Regions from separate parts of the Salinisphaera sp. S4-8 genome, predicted to be linked through region 1. Evidence: riboswitches for the same ligand, from Rfam matches in the RefSeq annotation. Region 1 holds a riboswitch; the other holds the start of a gene.
What was found. A riboswitch is a leader RNA that binds a small molecule or an ion and turns the genes downstream of it on or off. The one in region 1 is predicted to bind glycine.
Positions count from the first base shown of each region.

Region 2: linked by a shared signal. The riboswitch ahead of S4A8_RS09305 (D-amino acid dehydrogenase) and the one ahead of gcvT (glycine cleavage system aminomethyltransferase GcvT) in region 1 are both predicted to bind glycine.

Region 1 is NZ_APNF01000001.1:113,451-116,656, reverse strand. Features, by position in the region: gene ubiH (2-octaprenyl-6-methoxyphenyl hydroxylase) at 1-37, shown strand, start outside; gene S4A8_RS00530 (UbiH/UbiF/VisC/COQ6 family ubiquinone biosynthesis hydroxylase) at 34-1,239, shown strand; glycine riboswitch at 1,332-1,424, shown strand; glycine riboswitch at 1,442-1,524, shown strand; gene gcvT (glycine cleavage system aminomethyltransferase GcvT) at 1,579-2,688, shown strand; gene gcvH (glycine cleavage system protein GcvH) at 2,760-3,155, shown strand.
Region 2 is NZ_APNF01000005.1:156,739-159,944, forward strand. Features, by position in the region: gene S4A8_RS09300 (DEAD/DEAH box helicase) at 1-404, opposite strand, end outside; gene S4A8_RS09305 (D-amino acid dehydrogenase) at 478-1,740, opposite strand; glycine riboswitch at 1,901-1,990, opposite strand; gene S4A8_RS09310 (cupin domain-containing protein) at 2,092-2,460, shown strand; gene S4A8_RS09315 (GGDEF domain-containing protein) at 2,482-3,206, opposite strand, start outside.

The DNA.
Region 1 (3,206 bases):
CCTGGCGCCGGCACGTCTTCGCGAGGCCAAGTCATGAGCAAGCAAAGCCCCCGTTACGATATCGCCATTGTCGGTGGCGGCATGGTGGGCGCCGTGCTCGCGGTGGCGCTTTCGCGTGCCGATTTCTCGGTCGCGCTTGTCGAAGCCAAGCGTCCATCGCGGTTCGAGCTCGGCGACGACTACGAGCTGCGCGTATCGGCCATTGCGCCAGGGACGCGTCGCGTACTCGAGAATCTCGGTCTGTGGGCCTCGGTCGAGCGCCGGCGCTGCTGTGCGTTTACCGGCATGAAGGTCTGGGAGGCCGGCGGCGCGAGCGAGCTGTTTCTGGAGCATACCGCGGTCGGTCTGCCGGAACTCGGGCATATCGTCGAGAACAATCTGATCGTCGACAGCGCCTGGCAGGCGCTGACCGATGTCGATATCTATTGCCCGGCGAAAATGGAAAGTCTGGCCATCGACAGCGACGCAGCCCGGCTGCGACTGGACGACGGCACGGTCGTGAGCGCGGCCCTGGTGGTCGGCGCGGAAGGTGCGAATTCACCGGTGCGCGCGGCCGCGGGTATCGAAACCACCGGCTGGCCCTACGGTCAGCGCTGTACCGTGGGGACGGTGACCCCGGCGCGTCATCATCGCCATATCGCCTGGCAGCGTTTCACCGAAACCGGGCCCGTGGCGTTTTTGCCGCTGTCGGACGGTCGCTGTTCGCTGGCCTGGCATGCCGATGATGCACTGGCCGCCGAGCTGGCTGAACTCGACCACGATACATTCTGCGCGCGGCTGACCGAGGCCAGCGGCGGCGTGCTGGGCGAAATCGAGCATATGGACAAGCGTGCCTCGTTCCCGCTCAAGCTCCAGCATGCACGCGAATATTGTCGCCCCCGTGTGGCCCTGGCCGGCGATGCGGCGCATGTGGTTCACCCGATGGCAGGTCAGGGGGTCAACCTCGGCCTTCTCGACGTGGCGGGCATGGTCGAAGCGCTCGAGGCGGGGCGCGCGGCGAATCGCGATGCCGGCGACATGACCTATCTGCGCCGCTATCAGCGCGCACGCATGGCTGAGAATCTGATGATGCTGGGCACGACCGACGCCTTCAAACGCGTTTACGGCAGTGCCAATCCGTTGCTGCGCACGCTGCGCCAGAGCGCAATCGGGATCGCGGCTAATCTCGCGCCGATTCGCCAGATCATGATTCATCACGCCGTAGGGTTATCCGCCAACGGCCCGCGGTTGCTGCAGTAGTCGAAAAATCTGCTGTATTTTGCAGGTAAGTAGGGCCTCGCGGTTGGCGCTTGGCCTGTGTCGATGTCGCCGGTATAGTCGAGGGCACGGTCAATAACCGCGTGGGAGAGAACGGGCAGTCGCTCGTCACCGAAGGCGCAAATTTCCGCCCGGAAACGCTCAGGTACCCGAACCACGTGCATGCGGGCGTTTATACGCCAGCTTGATCGACTCTGGAGAGCAGCCGGCGACAGTCCGGCTCACCGAAGGGGCGAATCTCTCAGGTGCCAGGACAGAGGGGCGGCAGGCGAAAGCCCGGGCCGGCCCGTGTTCTGTTGATTCATCTGCAAAGAGATTGTCATGGCCAAACGAACCCCGCTTTACGACGCGCATGTCGCCGACGGCGCCAAGCTCGTGGACTTCGCCGGCTGGGATATGCCGATCGACTACGGCTCCCAGATTTCGGAACACAATGCCGTGCGCGAAAGCGCGGGCATGTTCGACGTCTCGCATATGGCAGTGGTCGATATCAGCGGCGCCGAGGCACGCGAATTCCTGCGTCGGCTGCTGGCCAATGACGTCGCCAAGATCGACGAGGCCGGCCGCGCGCTTTATACCTGCATGCTCAACACCCGCGGTGGGGTGATCGACGATCTCATCGTTTATCACCTGAGTGGCAACCTGTATCGCATCGTGGTCAATGCCGCGACGACGGAAAAGGATCTGGCCTGGATCGACAGCCAGGCGCGCGACTACGACGTGGCGATCAATCACCGCCAGGATCTGGCCATCATCGCGGTGCAGGGCCCGCGCGGGCGCGATATTGCCGCCGAGCTCTTCGACGACGATTTCAAGGCCGCCGCGCTCAAGCTCAAGCCGTTTCGGGTCGCGACCCAGGATGATCGCTCGATCGGGCGCACCGGCTATACCGGCGAGGACGGTTTCGAACTCGTGTTGCCGGCCGAGGAGGCCGTCAATGCCTGGAAAACGCTACGCGGCAAGGGTGTAGCGCCGATCGGCCTGGGCGCGCGCGACACCCTGCGCCTGGAAGCCGGGCTGAATCTTTACGGCCAGGATATGGACGAGGACCACACGCCGCTGGAATCCGGCCTGGGCTGGACGGTGGCATTCGAGCCCGAAGAACGGGATTTCGTCGGCCGTTCGGCGCTCGAGCACATGCGCGCCGAGGGCGTCGGCGAGAAGCTCGTCGGGCTGGTGCTGGAAGGCCGCGGCGTGATGCGCAGCGAAACCGCGGTACGGGCCGCCGACAGCGATGTCGACGAAAAAGAAGCCGAAGGCGAAATCACCAGTGGCAGCTATTCACCCACCTTGTCGTGCTCGATCGCGCTCGCGCGGGTACCGGCCGATTGGGAAGAAAGCGTCGAGGTGTGTCTGCGCGGCAAGTGGCAGCGCGCGCGCATCGTGCGCTATCCCTTCGTGCGCCACGGCAAGCGCCGTATCGACGACTGAGCCCGTTTCTCAGTAGCCTTTATCCACCAAAACATAGCGCGCACCGCGCGAATCTGCTGCAAGGGAGCCCCATGAGCGAAGTACCCAAGGATCTGTCCTATACCAAGACCCACGAATGGATCGATTACGACGGCGATGGCACCTGCACGGTCGGTATCACCGACTATGCCCAGTCGTCGCTGGGCGATCTGGTGTTCGTCGAACTGCCCGAGGCCGGGACCAAGGTCGGTGCCGGTGATGCCGTGGCCGTGGTCGAATCGGTCAAGGCGGCATCGGATATCTATGCCCCGCTCGATGGCGAGATCGCCGAAATCAACGAACAGCTCGAGGATTCGCCGGAACTGGTCAACGAAGATCCCTTCGGCGAAGGCTGGTTGTTCAAGATGACGGTATCCGATTCCGAACAAGTCGAAAAACTGCTGGATGCCGATGCCTACGAAGGCATCGTCGAAGAAGAGGAAGACTAGCGGCGCTCGCACTGGCGCCGGTATTGCCCGGCGTCGGTGCCGCTGTGCCCG
Region 2 (3,206 bases), on a different contig from region 1:
ACATGCACGCCGCGCTTGAGCGCAGCCAGCTGTGGGCCATAGCCCTGGCCACCATAGATCGGCAGCACATGAAAACCCGGGATATGCGCGGCATAGCGCTGAAAGGCCTCGGCCACCTGGATGGTGAGCTCACGCGTGGGCGTGAGTACCAGCGCCTGCGGTGCCTTGCCGGCCCGCCCGGTCAGCCCGGAGAGAATGGGCAGCGCGAAGGCCGCCGTCTTGCCGGTGCCGGTCTGGGCCTGGCCCAGCACGTCCTTGCCGGCCAGCAACGGCGGAATGGTCGCCGCCTGAATGGGCGACGGCGTCTCGTAGCCGACATCGGCGAGGGCCGCCATGACGGCATCGGAGAGCGCCAGATCGCTGAAGGCGACCTGGGCGGATTCGTTTTCATTAGGGGTGGACATGCACAGCCTGGCAGGCACGGGCGCTCAGCTGCGCCCGAAAAAACACTGCGCCGGAATGGCGCGGACGCTCATTCTACCCGTTATTCACAGTTGTCGGTCCCCGTTTTTCCGACGCGGTATCGTCGATGATGGCGGCAACGGAGTCCGCGGTCAGCGCCGACAGCGTCCACCCCAAATGGCCGTGCCCGGTGTTGTAGAACACGTTCGGCGCCTTTCCGCCGCCAACGCGCGGCATCATGTTCGGCATCATCGGGCGCAGACCGGCCCAGGGGATGACCTGGCGCGTTTTCACGTCGGGAAAGCACTGCTTGACCCAATCCACCAGCGGCTCGATCCGGTCCGCCCGGATATCGCGATTGAACCCGTTGAACTCGGCGGTGCCGGCCACGCGCAGACGATCTGCGCCCAGGCGCGCACACACGAGCTTGGTTTCATCGTCGAGCAGACTGACTTCGGGCGCGGCCTGTTGCGAGGCCTCGTCTTCCAGATCGACGGTAATCGAATAGCCCTTGACCGGATACACGTTCACGCGATCGCCCAGCTGCGCAGCAATGTCGCGACTGCCGGTACCCGCACACACCACCACGCCGTCGAACTCGAGCGCGACCCGGTCCTCGGGCGTGTCGTTGTCGCAGGCCGCGATGGTGACCTGCTGCCCATCGGATTGAACGCTTTCGACACTGTGGTTGTAGTGAAAGCGTACGCCCTGTGCCTGTGCGGCCCGCGCCAGGCCCTGGGTGAATTTGTGAATATCGCCGCTGGAATCGCTTTCGGTAAAGAAGCCACCGTAATACTCGCCCGCCAGCGCGGGTTCGATTGCCCGCATTTCTTCCGGGGTGACCGGCTGGCGCTCCAGGCCGCCTTCGGCGAGCAGGCGCGACACCTTCTCGGCATGGCGATAGCCGGCGCGATTGCGATAGATATGCAGAATGCCCTTGCGCTTGACGTCGAAATCGATGTTCTCGCGCTTGGCCCAGGAAAACAGAAACTCACGCGCCTCGATCGCCATGCGCGCGGTTTCGGTGGTGTTGCGACCGTACTGCGGGATCGCGGCGATGAACTCCAGAAACCACGACAATTTGTGCCAGGACGGTTTCGGGTTGACCAGCAACGGGGCATCGTTGCGAAACATCCACTTCATGCCCTTGAAGACCATGGGCCAGTGGTTCCAGACCTCGGCGTTGGAAGCAGAAAGCTGACCGCCATTGGCGAAGGAGGTCTCCATCGCCGCATAGCGATTGCGGTCGAACAGCGTGACCTCGTAACCGCGCTGAACGAGTGCGTAGGCCGTGGTGACCCCGGTGATGCCCCCGCCGATAATTGCAATATGATTCATGAGCGTCTATCCGATAGCGTCGTGCGTGAAAACCTGCCGCGTGGCAGGCGCCGCCCCTTCCGTCACTGAACCTGAGAGATTCACCCGCGCGTCGATGGCCCGCGGGCTTGCTCCTTCGGTGCACGCCGGCCGGTTACGGCTGCGCGACTCTTCGGATATGGGCGCGATAACGGTCCCTGATGCCTGAGAGTTTCCGGGGCGGTTGCTCCTTCGGCGCCGGCTTTACGCCGGTCTCTCCCGCTATTGCGTGAATGTATGAATAGGTGTCGAATCCGGTATCGGCACGCCAACGCCCAGCCTCTGTGCGTGATCGATGCCGATGTTTTGTCCAAGATACCATGAGCAATCGCCATGCCAATACCGTCGACCCTGCGCCGCGCCCGCGATACGGTCGAATTCGAAACCGCCGAGCGCTGCGCGATACGCGAGATCTCCAATACGCCGGACGATCCGGCCGTCTCCATCGCCCGGGCCCGGGTGGCACCCGGCGTGACCACGGCCTGGCATCGCCTGCGAGACACCGCCGAACGCTATCTGATCGTTTCCGGCCAGGGCGTGGTGGAAGTCGGCGAGGGCCTGCGCGAAACCGTGGCGGCCGGCGACGTGGTGTCTATCGCGCCGGACACCGCCCAGCGGATTCACAACAACGGCGATTGCGATCTGATCTTCTATGCCATCTGTACGCCGCGTTTTACGCCAGACTGCTACGAAGCACTCTAGCGCTGCCGCGTAAGTATTGATTCAGCCGACCACCCGATTGCGGCCTTCGGCCTTGGCTTGATAGAGGCGCCGATCGGCCTTTGCGAACAGGCTTCTGAAGTCCATGCCATCGCGCCCGAGTTCGGCAATGCCGATACTGGCTGATAACGGAATATCCTTGCCGCGATAGCGAAACGGCCGGTCATGAACCAGATCGCACAGGTCCTGGGCGATCTGTCGGGCGTGCGCGATATCCGCCCCCGATAACAGGATGCCGAATTCCTCGCCGCCAAGACGGCCCGCGATATCGGTCTGGCGAATACGGCTGGCAAGCAGCTCGGCCACGAAACATAGCGCCATATCACCCGCGTCGTGGCCGTAGTCGTCGTTGACGCGCTTGAAATGGTCGAGATCGACGACGAGCATCGCCAGCGGTATTTTCTGGCGCAGATAGCGCTGGCGCTCGCGCGCGAACACATCCCGGAACCGCGAGCGGTTAGCCAGCCCGGTCAAAGGATCGGCCAGCGCCAATGCACGCAGTTCGGACTCCGTCTTTTCGCGACTGGCCTCGTAGATATACGAAAACCCGAGCGTGGAGGCGGTACACAGCACGATATTGACGACGCTCAGATAACCCGGCCAGCCATCCCACAAGCCGTAACGATAGACAAAGATTCCCCCGGCGCAGCTGATAAACAGCAACGCCACCCAGAGCCCCTGCCATCGGCCCAACAGCAGATGCGACAGCAGCGGTACCAGAAAAACCC